DNA from 4 places in the Moritella sp. 24 genome. Region 4 is predicted to be linked to each of the others. Evidence: predicted binding sites of a transcription regulator. Region 4 holds the regulator's gene; each other region holds the start of a gene.

Region 1 (5,066 bases), 800 kb from region 4:
AATGCCTCTGCCGCCTGAGATATGACGTTCACTGGTTTTTGATAAATTGAAATTAGTACCTTGCGTCGCACTTGCCAGCGCATCTTTAAAGCTTAAATCTTTTGCTTTAAAGCCAGGTGTATCCGCATTAGCAATATTACTCGCTAACACTTCTGCACGGCGTTCTCTTACGCCGACAGAGTATTGGTGTATACCTAATGCATTATCAAAATTAATAGCCATGAACGCCTCCTAAACATTTATATCGTAACCAATCGCATGATGATTACGATGATACAAATGATAAAAGCAACATGTGTGCCAAAATTAAAAACAATACTCAGATATTATCTCGCCATTTTAAATTTCGAATAAAAACAATTTAAAACAACGCGTTACGACTTTGGCGTTAATTTAAATTAATGGCACTAAATGACTGAGTTTAGATATAAAGAGTGTAATGATAAGAATAATAAAGAGGAGTAGTTTTTTTGACGGTATAGATCGATAAGTTACCGCCAATAAACAAACACTTGAATAATGACGATAACTCACCGCTAAGTAGATTATTTTAGTTTATATACAATACCCGGATTACAACGGATCATTTCAAACTTATCAGTTAGGCCTGTCAACGATTCTGACGCACCTAAAAATAAGTAACCACCCGGTTTTAATGACGCTGCAAATTGATTAAGAATCTGACTTTTAATTTTTGGCGAAAAGTAAATTAGTACATTACGACAAAAAATAATATCGAACTTACCGAGTAAGGCATAACTTTCTAGCAAATTGATTTCACGAAATGATGTCAATTGCTGAACTTCACGATTCACCTTCATTTTATCATCAGGTAATGTCGTGAAAAACTGACGCTTACGTTCAGCGGATAGACCTCGTCCAAGCGCTAAGCGATCATAAACACCTTCTTTACAATGTTTAATCATTGTTGGTGATATGTCCGTACCGACAATTTGTACATTAGGTTTAACTAAACGTTTAAGTTTTTCTTGTGTTTCAATCGCAGACATCGCAATTGAAAACGGTTCTTGACCAGATGACGATGCCGCAGACCATATTTTAACTGGCAACCCTTTATTCATAAATTCAGGTAAGAGCTTTGTTTGCAAATATTCAAACGGGTAAATATCACGGAACCACAATGTTTCATTCGTGGTCATCGCGTCAATAACATCATTACGTAAATCACGCGCTAACATGGTCATTGATTTTTGTACTAGCTCAGTTAAATTAGCCATCTTATGTTTTGCCAATAGCGGCAATAAACGGCTTTTAACTAAATATTGTTTATTTTGTCCTAATACAATACCGCACTGAATTTCAAGAAATTCACTAAAACGGGTATAGACTTCATTTGACAATGTTTGCACTATTTTTTACTCAACTTTCTATTATAAAGATACACTTATTTAACACAGTAATTTTCTAACTCGGATCTGCTACTTTTAATGCCTTTAATACCGCACCAGCAAGTTCATCTGGATTAAATTTAGCAATGAAATCATTAGCACCAACTTTAATCACCATCGCCTGATTGAACACGCCACTCAGTGATGTATGTAGAATAATATACAAACCATCTAGTGATTTATCATTACGTACTTCAGCTGTTAACGTGTAACCATCCATCTCTGGCATTTCGATATCAGAAATCATGAGAGCAACTTGATCCGCAATAGGACCATTTTGCGCCATTTCACGTAATTTATTTAAACCATCACGGCCATCTTTTGCCAACACGATTTTAAAACCAAGATCAGACACCGCTTTCTTAATTTGATTACGCGCAACGCTTGAGTCATCAACCACAAGAATCACTTTCTCAATCGCAGATTTATCAATCTCGCTAGCCGTTTCTAGCACTTCCTCACTAATTTCCATTTTTACTGGCGCTACTTCATGCAGAATTTTTTCAACATCAAGTACTTCAACCAATTCATTATCCACTTCAGTAACAGCTGTTAAATAACTGAATCGCCCCGTTCCTTTTGGCGGTGGTAAAATTGATTCCCAGTTAATATTAATAATACGTTCAACACTTGATACTAAAAAGCCCTGCACTGAACGATTATATTCAGAAATAATAATAAACGCTTTGCTCAAATCTTGAATTGGACGACCACCCGTCGCTAAACTCAAATCGATCACAGAAATTGTATTTCCACGTATATGTGCAACACCACGGACGACACTATTAAGCTTAGGTAGAATAGTTAATGGCGGACATTGCAATACTTCTTTCACTTTAAATACATTGATACCAAAACGCTGACGCCCGTTTAAGCGAAACATAAGTAATTCCAGACGGTTTTGTCCTACCAGCTGTGTGCGCTGATTGACCGTATCGAGTAATCCTGCCATTATCCATCCTCAGGTAAATGTAACTTATTATCAACGTGGCTTGAATATTGCTTTACCACTGTATTATTCATTTATATTGTCGCTTACGACATAAAGTAGTCAAAAACTTGGCTCTTAATTCACTTTATACGTAACGTTTCATTTTATATCGGCTTAGAAACCTAAATGCTTAAATATATTTTATCATTCTCGCTTTTCTATTGCTTAAGTTTACTGAGCTATTTGCCACTAGCGCTCGCAGCCACAGATAAACATCAGGCGATTGAAGAGTTTGCGGAATCTTTTATCAAAGCGCAACTACTTAGCTCTCAGAATGAAAGGGTAAGCATTGAAGTAACAAAAATTGACCGCAGAATAGCAGTAACTCAGTGTGAAGGTAATATGTCCGCCGAGTTAGTTGGTAATAAAAGCTTACAACGTGCAGCAACCGTAAGAATACGATGCAGTAATGCTAAAAACTGGCAACTGCACGTGCCAGTGAAGATTATTCGTCTAGTTCCTGTCGTGGTGAGCAGCCGACCTTTATCAAAAGGTAGCCTATTAACGAAAAACAATACTAAAATAGAATATATGAACCGTGTTTTTTTACGCTCAGGCTATATTTCAGATTTAAGTTTTGTCAATAAAGCACGCTTAAAACGACAACTGTCCAATGAACAAATGATCTCAACACGGGATATTTGTCTTGTGTGTAAAAGCGAAAGCGTTACAATTACTAGTTCAGTGGGAAATCTAACCGTAAAAACTGATGGTGTAGCATTGGCTAACGGTATTCTGGGTGACAAAATTAATGTCCGTAACCGTAAATCGAATCGAATCGTTTCGGGTACTGTTCAAGCCGCAGGCGTCATCCAAATAAACTATTAAATTTTACTAAAGTATTATTGTTATAAGTCGATAATCTTTTAGTACACCTGTTTACAAATCAATAGGTAGAAGAATGGCCATAAATTTAACCAATTTAAATAATCGTAGTCACCAGCTTGATCAAGCAAGAAGTACGCAGCAAAAAACCAGTGTTCAAACTGGTAATGTAGCTCAAACTTCACCGCAACGTACAGCGCAAAGTGACTCGGTTAATATTACATCACAAGCCAAAAGTTTGACCGCTATGGAACATGATTTAGCTCAAGGTACGCCTGTTAACGAGTCAAAAGTAGAAAGTTTGAAAAAAGCCATTGCTGACGGTAGCTATCAAGTTGATGCTAACAAGCTAGCAAAGAATATGTCTAATTTCGAAAACTTACTTGCTTAACCGAGTGCTATAGATACAGATGATATTGACTACATTGCCCGAATTACTCGTTCTACAAACATCTTATGTAGAACAATTATTGGCTCTATTAACGGCTGAAAAATCAGCGTTAGAGTCACGCAATGTCACAGCCCTAGAAAAGCTCAGTCAAGATAAGCAACAAAAAATAATGCAAATTGCCGAGCTCGATGTAAAAATTGGCCAGCATACAGATGCGGCAGAATTACTGACTACCTACCTATCGCAAAAACAACAAATTGAAGCTGATATCAGAGAGTGCCAAGAGCTTAATGATGTCAACGGTAAACTGATTGAGCTCAATTTACGCAACACCAAGCGACTAACCGACACCATTATTCGTAGCCGCTCTCGTAACAATATAACCTATGATAAATTAGGCCGTACTCGCGGATCATTTTCTACCCTTGGTATGACCTTCAAATCATAACATTCAGCGCTTAATGCACGTTTAATCACTAACAAACCGTTACATTTATCGCTAATCCTCCTCTAGACGTCTCTTTATATTTATTTTTCATATCATCCCCTGTCGCCTTCATGGTCTTAATCACTTGATCAAGTGATACCTTATGATCGCCACTGCCCATGCGCGCCATACGCGACGCATTAATCGCTTTCACAGCACCAATCGCATTACGCTCAATACAGGGGATCTGAACCAAGCCAGCCACTGGATCACAAGTCAATCCCAAATTATGCTCCATACCTATTTCGGCAGCATGTTCAACTTGGTCTAACGTTCCACCTCTTATTGCCGTTAACCCAGCAGCAGCCATCGAACAAGCGACACCAACTTCACCCTGACAACCAACTTCTGCGCCAGAAATAGATGCATTTTTCTTATATAGAGTCCCAATGGCTGCACACGTCAGTAGATAGGTTTTAATTTTATCTTCCGTTAATGGACTCACGAACTGATCATAAAAATACATTACCGCAGGAATTATACCCGCAGCACCATTTGTCGGAGCCGTCACAACTCGCCCGCCAGCGGCGTTCTCTTCGTTCACAGCCATCGCGTACATATTAACGAAATCCATACCGTGGAACGTATCATCCTTGGCATCTGGCGCCTGTAACTTTTTGAATAATCCAGGTGCACGGCGATGGACCTTTAATCCACCAGGTAAGATACCTTCATTACGGCAACCACGATGAATACAGTCCACCATAATACGATGTAATGTTAATAATTTTTCATTAATCACGTCATCAGAATTTAATTGTCGCTCATTTTCATACATTAACTTCGCAATCGATAAACCATGTAAGCGGCAAGTGGTAAGGAGTTCGTCGGCACTATCAAATTTATATTTAGGCGGGATTTTAGCATTTTTTTCCAACGGTTTATCAATATGCTCATGGTCAAGAATAAAGCCACCACCAATCGAATAGTAGGTTTTAGTCAAGACGATAGCATCTTTACTGA
Region 2 (5,066 bases), 1.1 Mb from region 4:
GCGGTTTCCCAGCTCATTTTTATCCATTTACCGTTAACCAGTTTCATTGGATATTTAAGACGTTTCGCACCATGACCATGTTCACGAAGTGCTGCACCTTTAGCGCAATGTCCACCCGCATTAAACGGGTGATCAAATGCAGGTTCTTGACCTGTCCATACACCCTCTTGCACTTCAGCATAAATACCGCAGCCTACTGAACAGTGAGAACAAATCGTACGTTTGATTTCAACTGGCGATTCAGGATCAACAGATTTCGCTTCGGCTTTTTTCATCATGCCGGGTGCGAACATACCAACGCCAACAGCACCACCAGCGGCAGCAATTGAAGAGTTACGCATAAACGAACGGCGCGAAATACCCAGTTGTTTTTCGTCCTTGTTGACCGTATCGGAACGTTTAGTTAATTTCATTTAGAGCTCCGCTTATAGAGAATCGTAGTAATCACGAATGTGTTGAGTTTCATGGTAACCTGTTGTCTTTTCCTGTTTATCTTGCTGACTTTGCGTATCGATAGACGCATTTGCTGAGGTTGATACACCTGTCGCAATTGCACCTGCCGCAACACCTAAACCAATATTTTTTAATAATTGGCGGCGGTTTTCATCCGGCTTATTTTGTTTACTCATCCAGTTTGATCCTCTATCGTTATTATTTTTTTACGTCGATAAAACGTATTTTTTCAATGCTTAAAAATTGCAAGGCGAGCTCTGCAACAGCGCTATAAAACACGGCGTTTTTAGCTACCTTTAAATCCTGACAAAAGCGTTCAAACCAAGTATCGATATGACGATTGAAAAACTCGGCTTGTACCTTGTGATTATTTTCTGCGACAAGCATCGTCATGACTTCGAGCAATGCCGCAATATGGTCTTCTGGTTCTTTCACCGATTCGTCACGTTGAAATCCCAGTTTTTTCAAATCATGGCGTAAATGCGCTAATGGCATTTCCATTAGTGAACCAGTCAGGAACCAAGAGCCAAACGGCACGATCTCACCGTGGCCAATACCAATAAACAGATCTTGATATTCATCTTCCACTGCGGTTAATAACGTCTTTTGTGACGCGAGTTTTAATAACGGCCAAGCCGCTGACATACCCGTGGTTTGAATCAACTCATTCGGTGCATCTACATCTAAATTCGCTAACCAATCAATCACGTCAGCGTCGGGAGCCTTACGTAATAAGTGAGCAAGCAAGCTATAGATATCGATACGTAATGTAGTTTCTTCAGCAATTGGCTGTGACATGTTTTGTGTTTCCATCATTTCGTTTTACACTCGCAACTGACTTGTTGGATCATCAGCCATGTCAGAAAAAATATCGCGTACACGACAGTCTTCACACATAGATAAACGGCGAATAGCATCACCCTGAAATTGTGAATGACCTTGTAATTTCTCGGTCAGCATTTTAATCATTGAGGCTGGCGCAAATGCTTTACCGCAACTTAAACAACAAGCCGCTTCTTCTTCGTGGATCATCACTGCACTTTGGCGATTTTCAGCATCCCAATTAAGTCCAGGTTTTAAGCTGATGACTTGCTCTGGGCAGGCTTTTTCACATAAGCCACACTGCACACAATCTTGCTCTTTAAACTGTAAACCGGGACGACCACCCACTGCGTGTAATGCGCGTGTTGGACATACTGCTACACAGCCCATGCATAAGGTGCAATCATCAGTTTTACATTCAACGCTACCGTAAGGTGCATTTTCTGGTACGTCAGACTGTGTCGGCTTAACCGTGCTTTGTACGTGTAATCGATCTAATGCACTAAATAGTTTTTCACGCTTAGTCCCTGATAATTGTTCGGCTAATACACCGCTATCCATCACTGCGATCTTATTATCAGCAACAGGTAATAAAGAGGCTGGGAACACGACAAAGTCAGCTGCTTTATTAAGATCGAATAAGCAAATACGGTCAGCTTCAAAACCAAGTTCCGTTAAGAAGTTATTGGCGATACCTAATTCATCTTTTAATACACGATCAATCGTTGCAGGGAGGTAAGCGATATTCGTTGCAAGCAGTACTTGGTGCGCACCGTAAACCAACGCGCTAAACCAAGTATCGACCCCCACAGTCGCTAACTCTTCCAATGCTATCGGGATCACATTCGACGGTAATGAAGGCAATTGCGCTGCGAGCGCCTCTTCATCTCGATGACCAAAGAATAAAATCGTCGGCTTCTCACCACCCGCCATTTGATAGCTGTTTAATAAACGGTAGATAAAGTTCTGCGTCTTTTCAGCCTCAGGTAATGCGTAAGTAATAGCTTCTGTCGGACACGCGGTTGCGCATGTACCTACGCCCTGACATAAGAACGGGTTTATTTCGATAGCATGACCATTACTTGATAATGCACCCGCCGGACAAGCATCAACACAACGTGTACAACCACTCACACCACGTGATGAATGGGCACAAATGTCATTGTCTAAACGGAAGTATTTTGGTTTATCAAACGTACCTAACATGTCAGGTAAAGTTTCAATCACATCTGCAATCGCTGCTTTACCACTGCCAACGGGGTAATAACCGGGTGCAGGTATCTCGGTGTTGATAATGCTATCAGCGCTCATATCAACCACTAAATCAAAGCTATCACCACCGATCGTGACTTCTGCTAGGTTGGTATAGGTATTCAGTAAGCTACCCGCTACACGGCAGTTCACTTCGAACGCGCCAAGGTAGCCTTTAATCATAACGTCATCACTGAAAAATACGTTTGTGTCCTTGCTCGCTTTCACCGCTTCTGTCGCAGAGGTCGCAAGTAGTGTCACAGAGTTAAGCGTGGCAAATTGCGGCGCTAACGCAGTGATCGTATCGTATGCACCAATGATCAATAAATTCCCGCGGCTCTCGTAAGAAACCGTTGGTGGGATCAAGTTAGATAATTCAACCGTGCCCGCAATCGCCGTTAAGCGTGCTTGACCATTGTTATCAGTAAATGTTTCTAGAATACTTCTTAACATTGTTATTCCTGTATACTCGTCACCGCTATTCAGTGTCGATTAAACTGCGAGTTTATTCTCGCTGCTCTTAAGGCTGCACTACCGTACAATTCGCACCGTATTTTTCTGTAGCTAATAGAGCAATAACCGAACCAACTTTTAACGGAATAAAATGACTTATAAAGAGCTAAAGTCAGATAAGGATAGTTGGGGTATTTCTAATTGAGACATTTTGTCGCTACAAATAATCACACCTGCATCAAATTGTCCCGATTAAAAATAAGGTTTTTAGTCCCTTTATGTCTCATCTTGCTGATAAGTTTTGTGATGAACCTCATCAGCGCTAGGTGAATGTTCGAAATCTTCCGTGACGGGTTCAGTAATCTCATCTTCCACTACTGACGTTTCTGCTGTTTGTATTTCAGGGTCTTCTGTTAGCTCTGTATTTAACTCTCGATCTATTTCCTGGTCTAGCGCGACGTCTTGCTCTGGTTCATCTAATACCTTGTTAACCCAACCACGTAGCTGCTTCGCGACACTGTCATCAAGTTTGGGGATATTAGAAAAGTCTTCAGTATGATCATCCATATCACTGATATAATTGAACTCGTCAGAGTGAAACAGTTTGGCTAACGCTGCCTTTTTAACTGATTTATCAACACCCTGCTGCAAGAATGAAGCAACACCACTATCAAAAGTGACGCTATCTGCATCGGCAATCGTGAGTGTTTCATCGCTACTTTTATCTGCAAGACCATTCTGCTTATCTTTATCACTCGCTACCGCATCATCGGTAACATCATTACTGAGCCCATCCACTTGATTTGATTCTGAATTAGATTCATGAACCTGTTCAATTATGAGCTCAGGCTCTAGCGACTCGACTGCGGCTTCATTTGTATCAAGTAATTCTTTTGAAGCCTTGTCTTTAGCTGTTAGAGAACGACTTGACCAACGTTGAAAAAAGTTAGTTGCCACTTGAACGTCCCTTCTTATCTTTATAACGTTTCTTTTTAAATTCAATTAGTTCGCCGTGACGCCCAATAAAAGCTTCCATCCAAGCCTGTACCGGTAATGGCATTTGAATATGTAACACTTGATAGTCACCATCCATATAACTGCTCGCGACACTTTGCGCGACAGTAATAAGTAACGGTGATAGCTGCTCATTATTTTCTTCACAAACAATAAATAGATGCGGGTCTTGTGAGCTGAGGTTAAAACGGTAATCGGTCCGTTCATCGCGGTATAAGGTTAATACACGCTCATAGCTAATGCCGATGCTGGCATCATCTTGTGTGTGGTTGTGATCATACAATTCAACATTATCAATAGACCAAGACAAGGTCGTCCAGCGTCCAATTTGTTTCTCTTCAGAACAAAGACGAAACTTGATTGGCCAACTTGATTCGTCTTTTTCTAAGCGCTTATGTTCATCAGCTTGTTGCACACATGCTCCTTTGTTCTATTTTTATAATTATTTAGAATTTGTTATCTAACTTTCCCTACTCAGCAAAATTTAGACCAAGTTATAAAATAATGGCAAATAAAATAGTTAAGTTGGAATGAACCTTGCTTTACCTCTTCATAGATATATAAACAAGTAGGACTTTCGGATGCCGCAATTACCAAAAATAATTAGAACCAACTCTTCAGTTGAACACACTATGACTGTTGACATCATGGATGAGTATGGCGATACCATGACCAAAGAGATCGCGTGCGAACATCCTTTAACGATTTACTTAAACTGGGTTGAAGTAGTGACAGTGATGACACTTGGTGCTCGCCCAGCCGACCTCGTATTAGGGTATTTAAAAAACCAAGGCTTCATTGAAGACATCAGTGCGATTGAGTCATTGATCATTGATTGGGATTCTAACTCTGCCGCCGTGATAACCCATGAAAGCACCGATGGCTTAGAAGAGAAGCTAACCAAAAAAACGGTTACCTCTGGCTGTGGCCAAGGCACGATGTTTGGTAACGTGATGAAAAAACTAGAAGATGTCACACTACCACAACCCACATTACGCCAATCAAGACTGTATGGTTTGTTAGAGGCACTAACCCACCACAACGCAACCTATAAAGCAGCTGGTGCAGTACAC
Region 3 (5,066 bases), 370 kb from region 4:
CTAATTATATTCAGCAGTGCTTGTTGTAATAAGTCGGGTTCCATTTCAAAGTCAGGAATTGATGGGTCGTAATCTCGCTCGATGATAATACCTGGTGGTAAATCAAATTCGACTAACTGTTTTACCTTTTCAATCACAGAGTGAATATTTAAAATGGTTTGCTTACCGGGTTTTTGCGGACCGAGTAAGCGGTCGACTAATGCGCGTAATCGGTCGGCTTGTTCGATGATAATACCGGTGAATTCTTTTAATTCAGCACTTGGTAGTTCTTTTTCCAGTAATTGCGCTGCACCACGTAGCCCGCCTAATGGATTTTTGATTTCGTGGGCGAGCCCTCGAACTAATTCTTGTGCCGCTTGTTGCTGTACGTGTTGATAAAGCTCTTGGCTGATCTTTTTTTGTAAATCGATCTGTCTTGCTTCAATTAGAATGCAGGTCTCAGAACCAAAGTTAGTTAGAGTCGCTGATATTTCGACTAACAATTGGCGATCATCAATGATTAATGACACTTCATTATCTGTAAACCCTTGTCCCGTTTTTATTGTACTCGTCAATAATGAGAGGTCGAGTGTGGTGTGTTCGATAATATCCGTTATTTTAGCGTCCAAGATACGACTTGCACTAAAGCCTAGCAGTTGTTCACCTGCCGGATTGACATATTTTATATGCAGATCATTATTGAGCACGAATACTGAAGACACGAGGTTATTCATTAATGATTGCTGAGGCTCTGGGATCATTATCATGGCACTTCCTTTGTTGGATAAATATCCTCTGACCAAATGCACCAAATAGGTGCTAACTCTAAAATATTACTGCACAGCGTGTTGAAATTAAAGCAGTAATGCTTAGTTGGCCTTAAAACGGTGTAAATAAATAGTAATTAGCTCTGATGATGCAATTACCTTGCCTGAATTGTTAACTATTTGTAACTGTAGTTGGTGTGTGCCGATGGGAATGTTAAGTACATTAAATTGACTTTCAATTTGCTCACTGTGAATAACCCCATCAATCAGTAAACGAATATTAGAGCCATATTGCAGCGTTGAACTCAGTGTTGCGGATACGATAATTTCGCCGTTGTTACTGCGTAATGTTTGCTGATCGATTGGTGCTTTGATCGATATGCTCAGCGGTAAAGATGTATCGTTAACTGTTGGCAAGGCTACACTGGCTTCTTGAGGCAATGATTGAGTGAGTGAACTAATAGAAGGCGGGGTGAGTTTAACGTCAATCTTTTTTGCTGAAGCTGGTTTACTTTCATCATCTGAAAAGTGGGTAATGCCTTGTTCATCAGTCCATTGATAAATAGCGGCAACACTGGCAAAGCTTGTTATTAATAAGGCTAATAGCATTATGTGTTTCATGGCGACATCCTGTCTATGGTTACTTAATTTGTATAGTTATTTTCACCTAATTACATTTATTTAACAAATAAAAAACCCGCTAAATAGCGGGTTTTTTTATATAAGATTTAACAATCAGAGCAGTATCATGATTTCATCATAATGACAGTTCTGTATTTGCTAATTTATACGCTGTAGTACATTTCAAACTCAACTGGGTGAGTTGTCATGTTCAGTCTCTCAACTTCTTCTTCTTTAAGTTCGATGTAAGCGTCGATAGTATCGTTCGCCATAACATCGCCAGCTGTTAAGAAGTCACGGTCAGCGTCTAGTGCTGATAGAGCTTCTTGTAATGAAGATGCAACTTGTGGAATTTCTGCTGCTTCTTCCGCTGGAAGGTCGTATAAATCTTTATCCATTGCATCACCAGGGTGGATACGGTTTTTAATACCGTCGATACCTGCCATTAACATAGCAGAGAATGCTAGGTATGGGTTTGCCGCTGGATCTGGGAAACGTACTTCAATACGTGTCGCTTTTGGCGATGGTACGATTGGGATACGGATTGATGCTGAACGGTTACGTGCAGAGTAAGCTAACATTACTGGTGCTTCAAAACCTGGAACTAAACGTTTGTACGAGTTAGTTGCTGGGTTAGCAAATGCGTTAATTGCTTTTGCGTGCTTGATGATACCGCCAATGTAATAAAGTGCAGTTTCAGATAGACCGCCATATTGATCACCAGCAAAAATGTTTTCGCCATTTTTCTGTAGAGATTGGTGACAATGCATACCTGAACCGTTATCGCCTACAAGTGGCTTAGGCATAAATGTTGCTGTTTTGCCGTAAGCGTGTGCAACATTATGGATAACGTATTTAGTGATTTGAACTTCATCTGCTTTTTCAACGATAGAGTTGAATAGTGCTGCGATTTCGTTTTGACCCGCTGTTGCTACTTCATGGTGATGTGCTTCAACTGTTAAGCCCATTTCTTCCATTACTAAGCACATTGCGCTACGGATGTCTTGTGCAGAGTCAACTGGTGATACTGGGAAGTAACCACCTTTAACGCCTGGACGGTGACCCATGTTGCCGCCTTCGTACTCTTTATCAGAGTTCCAAGAAGCTTCTTCAGCGTCAATTTTGTACATACTACCTGACATGTCTGTTTTGTACTTAACGTCATCAAATAGGAAAAATTCTGGTTCAGGACCGAAGAATACATCATCAGCGATACCTGTTGAACGCAAGTACTCAAGTGCGCGTTTTGCTACTGAACGTGGGTCACGGCTATAACCTTGCATTGTTGCAGGCTCTAGTACGTCACAACGAAGGTTCAGTGTTGTTGCTTCTGTGAACGGGTCAAGTACGGCTGTTGCAGGATCTGGCATTAAAATCATGTCAGATTCGTTGATGCCTTTCCAACCTTGAATTGAAGAACCATCAAACATTTTACCTTCTTCAAAGAAGCCGGCATTAACTTGATGATGTGGTAGAGAAACGTGCTGCTCTTTACCTTTAGTATCCGTAAAACGTAAATCTACAAATTTAACGTCTTGTTCTTTAATTAGAGCTAATACGCTTTCTGCTGACATAATAAAATAACCTCCGGTGTCATCAATATGATGGCTTCATTTAAAGTTGTTGACTGTAAACAATCATAATTTAAATAATGCCATATATGTGCCAACTATTTAAGTTGTTGATTTTAAAGTTTTAATGTACTTGTTATTCGTCATTGCAATTCTAGTGTGCACGAACTTAGTGCGCTAAGTGCACTTTTTTGGTGCAATGGGTAAACTCATACATTTGGTATTACTAATATCGATATTATGGTTTATTTTCAGTGATTACCAGCAAAATCGTATTCAAATATAATTGATAAAATACAACATCTATAAACTGAATAAAGGCTCAATAAATGGGGTTTTAATTCATTTATTTTTTGGCTGCTAAACCCCCATATCCTGCCTATCGCACGGTTTTTTAATAAAATAAATTGCAATCATTTTACTCTGTGCCAAAATTTTGCTAGGTAGATCACAAGGAGGCGGTTACAATACCGCCTAATTTTTACCCATATAAAATATATAGAGGCATCACAGTGCTAGATAAACTACGCAACATTGCGATTATCGCTCACGTTGACCACGGTAAAACTACTTTAGTTGACAAGTTATTAGAACAGTCAGGTACTTTAGAGAAACGTGGTGGTAATGAAGAACGTGTAATGGATTCTAACGATCTTGAAAAAGAACGTGGTATTACAATTCTTGCTAAGAATACTGCTATTACATGGAAAGATTACCGTATCAACATCGTAGATACTCCAGGACACGCCGATTTCGGTGGTGAAGTTGAGCGTATTATGTCTATGGTTGATAGTGTTTGCTTAATCGTTGATGCTGTTGATGGTCCTATGCCACAAACGCGTTTCGTAACGCAAAAAGCATTTGCACATGGTCTTAAGCCAATTGTTGTTATCAACAAAATCGATAAGCCTGGTTCTCGCCCTGAATGGGTAATGGATCAAATCTTCGATCTGTTTGACAACCTAGGCGCAACTGATGAACAGCTAGACTTTAAAGTTGTTTACGCATCTGCACTTAATGGTTGGGCTAACGCTGAATCAGAAGAAGAAACTGAAAACATGGAACCGTTATTCCAAGCTATCGTTGATGGTGTTGCTGCACCAGAAGGCGATCGTGACGGTACATTCCAAATGCAAATCTCTCAACTTGATCACAACTCATATGTTGGCGTGATCGGTGTTGGTCGTGTAACACGTGGTTCTGTTAAACCAAACCAACAAGTTAGCGTTGTTTGTGCTGATGGTCATATCCGTAACGGTAAAGTAGGTACTGTACTTGGTTACATGGGTCTTGATCGTCATGAAACTGAAGAAGCGCAAGCTGGCGATATCATCGCAATCACAGGTCTAGGTCAACTTAAGATTTCTGACACTATCTGTGCGCCTTCTGCTGTTGAAGCACTACCTGCATTGTCTGTTGATGAACCAACAGTAACAATGACGTTCCAAGTGAACAACTCTCCATTCTGTGGTAAAGAAGGTAAGTTTGTTACTTCACGTAACATCCTTGAACGTCTTGAAGCTGAACTTGTTCACAACGTTGCATTACGTGTTGAACAAACTGACGATCCAGATAAATTTAAAGTATCTGGCCGTGGTGAACTTCACCTAGGTATCTTAATTGAAAACATGCGTCGTGAAGGTTTCGAGCTAGCTGTATCTCGTCCTGAAGTGATCATGATTCAAAAAGATGGCGAAACTCAAGAACCGTATGAAACTGTTACTATTGATGTTGAAGAAGCGCATCAAGGTCCAGTAATGGAAAAAATGGGTGTTCGTAAAGCTGAACTTACAGATATGGCACCAGATGGTAAAGGCCGTATCCGTATGGACTTCATCGTTCCTAGCCGTGGTCTAATCGGTTTCCAAACTGAATTCATGACTATCACGTCTGGTTCTGGTCTTATGTACCATACATTCCTACAGTATGGCCCACATAAAGGCGGTTCTTTTGCACTACGTCAAAATGGTGTATTAGTATCTAACGCAATGGGTAAAGCACTAACTTACTCTCTGTTCGGTTTACAAGAACGTGGTCGTCTATTCATCGAACACGCTCAAGAAGTTTACGAAGGTCAAATCGTGGGTATTCACTCTCGTTCTAACGATCTTACAGTTAACTGCTTGAA
Region 4 (5,066 bases):
GTTTTCAATTTGTAGTGTAAAACTCATGACTTCAGATTGCTGACTGAGGTATTTGATTACTGGTTCATCAAGCCCTGTATAAGGTTTTAGCTCTGGGATCCAATGCGGGTTTGGTAAAAATCGTACGTCGAATACATAATCTGCATCCATTGGTAAACCGTGTTTAAAACCAAAAGATTGAAATACTAAGACAAGCTGATTATTTTTCTTACCTAAAATACGCTCTTTTATTTGTTCACTTAACTCATGAATATTGAGTTCAGTCGTATCGATTTTTAAATCTGCGTGTAAGGCGATTGGACGTAAGCGTTTTTCTTCTATTTCAATCGCTTGAGATAATGAAAATTCACCTTTGGTTAATGGGTGAAGTCGTCTTGTTTCACTGTAGCGTTTGATTAGAACTGATTTATTAGTATCAAGGAATAAGCTTGTTAGCTCGGTGCTCGCTTTTAGCTCCTCAATAATGTCATTTAACTCTTTCTTATCAGTCGGTAGATTACGCACATCAATACTCACCGCGACTTTTTCTGTTTTGGCGTTTAAGGTTTGTAATAGTTGTGGTAATAATTTAACAGGCAGGTTATCTACGCAGTAGTAGCCTAGATCTTCAAGTACCCGTAATGCGATTGATTTACCGGAACCTGATTGGCCACTGACTATTATTAATTTCATCTTTTATCCTCACATCTGCGTAGCTAATATATCCTAGTGTTAGTCAAAATTAGGTAGCTAATTTAAAACTGATAGCGATATAAAATAATGGGCTCATTATCCCGCAATTGATTTGGATATGATATGTTTTAATTATGTCAGAAGCATTAATACCTAAAGGAAATGTTTATTTCCTTTAGGTTATTTATTAGTGGGACTAAAAATTAATGACGGATTAATTTTTCTTTGTGCTTAATCACTTGGCGATCAAGCTTATCCATTAAGCCATCAATTGCGGCATACATGTCATTATGCTCATGTACGGCAAAGATTTCACCCCCATTTAGATGTATTTTGGCTTCTGCAATTTGGAGTAGTTTTTCGACATTTAAAATCACATGGATATTGTTAATGTGATCGAAATGTCGTTCTAATTTGGAAAACTTGCTATCAACGTAATCTTTCAGTGAATCTGTAATGTCTACATGTCTACCTGTTAAATTAATTTGCATATATGTCTCCCATATGAAGGTTAGATGAGCCTTATAGCAGGCTCTTACGCTGATTAGATGGCGGTATGCTGAGCGCTTCTCGATACTTCGCAATAGTGCGTCGAGCCACTTTGATACCTTGATCAGCAAGTAAATCAGCAATCTTGCTGTCACTTAATGGTTTTATGGCATTTTCTGCCGCAACCAATTTCTTAATTAATGCGCGGATAGCGGTAGATGAGCACTCACCACCGTTATCTGTACTTACATGGCTTGAAAAGAAAAACTTCAATTCAAAAATACCACGTGGTGTATGCATAAACTTCTGCGTTGTGACACGAGAAATTGTTGATTCGTGCATTTCCACTTCTTCTGCAATATCATTCAACACCATAGGTTTCATGGCTTCATCACCATATTCAAAGAAATCCATTTGGCGTTGAACAATGCATTTTGTTACTTTTAGTAACGTTTCATTACGACTTTCTAAACTTTTAATAAACCATTTTGCTTCTTGAACATGCGTACGAATAAATTGTCCATCGCTACTATTACGGTTACCCGTCGATAGGCTTGAATATTCATTGTTCACTTTTAATCTTGGCACAATGTCAGGATTTAACTCGACTATCCACTGATTATTTTTTTTCTTTACCAGAACATCAGGGATAACATAGAGTCCTTCACTTTGATCTATGGCATTTCCAGGCCTTGGTTCTAGGCTCTGGATTAATTGCATGATCTCTTTGAGTTGAGGCTCTTTTAATTTTGTTTTACGGCTTAATTGACGATAGTCTCGATTACCTAATAAATCCATATGAGATTGGATTACTTGCTGACATTCGGTTAACCAAGGCGTGTTTTTGGGTAAGTGTTGAAGTTGGATTAATAAACATTCTTGTAATGAACGTGCAGCAACACCGATGGGATCAAAATGTTGGATACGTTTTAATACCGCTTCAACTTCATCTAATTCGATCTGCTCTTCGTCACTGTCATTGGTTTCTTGATGACCTATATTGACACTCGTTAGAATATCGTCACAAGTTTGGCTAAGGTAGCCATAATTATCGATGCCATCAATAATCGCGACTGCAATTGCACGGTCAGTATCGGAGAAGGGGGTTAATTCCATTTGCCACATGAGATGTTCGTATAAGCCTTCGCTGGTTTCACCTTGGTAAACTTGGTCTAAACCATCAATACCTGCGCTACCACCGCTGTGAGTTTGCGTTTGTGGGGTATAAACATCATCCCAGTTGCTGTCGTTAGGTAGCTCATCGGGCATTGAGTCGCTATTAAGCGCATCGCTCACTTCTATTTGGCTGGTATCAGTAATTGAGTCAGTACTATCAGCGTTAAGTGAATCATCGTTATCACTCTCATTTGACGGAGATGTGTTGGGATCTTCTTGTTCTAGCAGCGGGTTGCTGTCTAACGCTTCTTGAATCTCTTGCTGTAACTCCAAGGTCGATAATTGTAATAATCGAATCGCTTGTTGTAGCTGTGGCGTCATTGCCAGAGATTGACTCATACGAAGTTGTAATGATGGCTTCATCTAACGACTACTCTCTCTTCCTTAATGCGGCTATATATCAATATCAAACTATAGTCGGAATTGATCTCCAAGGTACACTTCTTTTACTTTTTCGTTGGACAGAATTTCTTCAGAAGTACCAGATGCGATTAAATGTCCGTGGCTTACAATGTAAGAGTGCTCACATACATCAAGCGTTTCACGTACGTTATGGTCGGTAATTAACACCCCTAAACCACGATCACGTAGATGCTGAATAATCTTCTTAATATCGCCGACAGAGATAGGATCTACACCTGCAAAAGGTTCATCTAATAAAATGAACTTGGGATCAGCGGCAAGTGCTCTTGCGATCTCAACACGGCGGCGTTCACCACCGGATAAGCTCATGCCTAAACTATCGCGAATATGGGTGATATGAAATTCTTCTAACAATTCTTCTAGTTTTTCTTCACGTTCAAAACGGCTTAATTCTGTGCGAAGTTCTAAGATCGCCATAATATTTTTCGTTACTGATAAACGGCGAAAAATAGACGCTTCTTGTGGTAAATAACCGATGCCTTGTTGCGCTCGAATATGCATAGGTTCATGCGTTAATTCTTGGTCATCAATGAAGATTTGTCCATGATCTCGCTTAACCAAGCCTACAACCATGTAAAAGGTCGTTGTTTTACCCGCGCCATTAGGCCCAAGTAAACCAACAATTTGTCCTGATTCGACTTCGAGACTCACATCTGAAACAACTTTACGTTTGTTGTAGCTTTTTGCTAAGTGTGATGCTTTTAAACGCGCCATATGAATGTATTTACTCTAATTAGTTTTGTTGTTTTCAGGAGTGAAAATTGTGATCACTCGATCTGATTCATGATTTCCGCTTTCGGCTATCATTTCTTGTTTGTCGATTTGATAGATGATCTTATCACCTTTCACTTCGCTGTCGGCTTGGCGTAAACGTGCATTTGTTGATAACGTTAAACGTTTTTTACCGAGTTCATAACGGATCTCATTCGATTCAGCATTGATTTTTTTGCTGCCATCAAGCTCCTGATAAAATGTGGCAGGTTTACCTGTAGCAATCATCACTTCTGTGCCTTTTCCACCTGAACTTAATACCGTTAGCTTATCCGCTTTTATTAGTATAGTTCCTTGAGTAACAACAACATTATCATAAAATATAACGCGATTGTCTTTAATGAACACTTCTTGGCGTTTTGCATTTACGACAACATTTTCTTTAAAATCAGACTCGAGTGCGAGTGCTGAATTACTCATGAATAATGTTAATAGTAAAATTTTATATTTTTTCATCATTAGTATAAATCGCTTCAACTTGCTTAAGGATTGTCATGTATTCTTGCTTTAAATCACCTTCAAGTCCGACACCTGTTTGGTTGAATAAGGTCCCTGAAATAGTGATTAATTGATCGCTGCGTACCAAATTTTTGGCAAGTTCTAATTGTAAATAACTCGTTGTGATGACATCAATATAATCATTTTTAGCCATGTTTTTGATGACAACATTATTGCGTAGTGTTGCTATATCGTCACTGCTGAAGTTACCTTCAGTGGCTTGAATTTTCCATGTTGCTTGGGCGTTGTCATCGTAAAGAATAATAACGGGGTTGGTGAACATTGTCATGCCTAACTCACCATAATGCTCCATACTATCTGCAAAAATGCGACGTATAATTTTTCCTTCTTCACTGAATTCGACACTACGTAGGACTTGTGCGGTGAAATCAGGTTGATATTCGGTCGATGTAGCCGTTGTTGACTGTTCATCTGGCGAGAAAAATCGCCAAACACCAAGCGCGCACAGGAACAGGATAACAATGCCTACATTTTGGCGATTCATACAGACGTGCCTTGTGCTTGATCTAATATGCCTTTAGCCAATAGGATTAAGTCTGCTAATTCTCTTACTGCACCGAAACCACCGCGGATTGAGGTGCTAAAATCAGCGCCTTTTTTAACGAGAGGATGCGCATCAGCAACAGCAACACTAAGTCCGCAAAGATTCATTACCGGTAAATCAATCACATCATCGCCAATATAGCCGACATGTTCTGGAGATATGTTGAGTTCTTCAAGTAACATATTAAAGGCGATAACTTTGTTGTCTTGGCCTTGGTAGATATGTTTAACACCTAACGCTTGCATACGGTTTGCAACAATCGTGGATTGGCGACCGGTGATCACCGCAACTTCGATATCGGCATTAAGTAATGATTTTACGCCGAAACCATCGCGAGTATGAAAGGCTTTTAGTTCTTCCCCATCGTTACCCATATAAACGCGACCGTCAGAAAAGACGCCATCTATATCGCAAATGAGTAATTTTAATGTTTTTGCTTTGGTTAAGATGTCTTGTGGAATAGGACCGTATA

The links. Region 4 encodes sigma-54, which starts transcription at its own class of promoters, with help from an activator protein. Its sites were predicted from a motif close to GTTGGCACGNNNNTNGNNT; they were not measured.
Region 1: a site for sigma-54 is predicted at 2,396-2,414, ahead of flgA (flagellar basal body P-ring formation chaperone FlgA). Genes of this name have one in related genera too.
Region 2: a site for sigma-54 is predicted at 3,097-3,115, ahead of HWV00_RS03860 (4Fe-4S dicluster domain-containing protein). Genes of this name have one in related genera too.
Region 3: a site for sigma-54 is predicted at 3,019-3,037, ahead of glnA (glutamate--ammonia ligase). Genes of this name have one in related genera too.

What each region holds. Positions count from the first base shown of each region.
Region 1 is NZ_CP056123.1:3,601,915-3,606,980, forward strand. It holds gene flgB (flagellar basal body rod protein FlgB) at 1-222, opposite strand, end outside; gene HWV00_RS16050 (protein-glutamate O-methyltransferase CheR) at 546-1,370, opposite strand; gene HWV00_RS16055 (chemotaxis protein CheV) at 1,426-2,361, opposite strand; gene flgA (flagellar basal body P-ring formation chaperone FlgA) at 2,527-3,228, shown strand; gene flgM (flagellar biosynthesis anti-sigma factor FlgM) at 3,302-3,616, shown strand; gene HWV00_RS16070 (flagella synthesis protein FlgN) at 3,636-4,064, shown strand; gene HWV00_RS16075 (L-serine ammonia-lyase) at 4,093-5,066, opposite strand, start outside.
Region 2 is NZ_CP056123.1:817,116-822,181, reverse strand. It holds gene HWV00_RS03875 (formate dehydrogenase subunit alpha) at 1-413, opposite strand, end outside; gene HWV00_RS03870 (twin-arginine translocation signal domain-containing protein) at 426-629, opposite strand; gene HWV00_RS03865 (molecular chaperone) at 652-1,251, opposite strand; gene HWV00_RS03860 (4Fe-4S dicluster domain-containing protein) at 1,276-2,979, opposite strand; gene HWV00_RS03855 (DUF3306 domain-containing protein) at 3,256-3,936, opposite strand; gene HWV00_RS03850 (DUF3305 domain-containing protein) at 3,926-4,408, opposite strand; gene HWV00_RS03845 (formate dehydrogenase accessory sulfurtransferase FdhD) at 4,575-5,066, shown strand, end outside.
Region 3 is NZ_CP056123.1:129,252-134,317, forward strand. It holds gene glnL (nitrogen regulation protein NR(II)) at 1-746, opposite strand, end outside; gene HWV00_RS00595 (DUF4124 domain-containing protein) at 849-1,367, opposite strand; gene glnA (glutamate--ammonia ligase) at 1,532-2,941, opposite strand; gene typA (translational GTPase TypA) at 3,451-5,066, shown strand, end outside.
Region 4 is NZ_CP056123.1:4,397,819-4,402,884, reverse strand. It holds gene rapZ (RNase adapter RapZ) at 1-672, opposite strand, end outside; gene hpf (ribosome hibernation promoting factor) at 876-1,163, opposite strand; gene HWV00_RS19660 (RNA polymerase factor sigma-54) at 1,195-2,700, opposite strand; gene lptB (LPS export ABC transporter ATP-binding protein) at 2,749-3,474, opposite strand; gene lptA (lipopolysaccharide transport periplasmic protein LptA) at 3,490-3,951, opposite strand; gene lptC (LPS export ABC transporter periplasmic protein LptC) at 3,974-4,534, opposite strand; gene kdsC (3-deoxy-manno-octulosonate-8-phosphatase KdsC) at 4,531-5,066, opposite strand, start outside.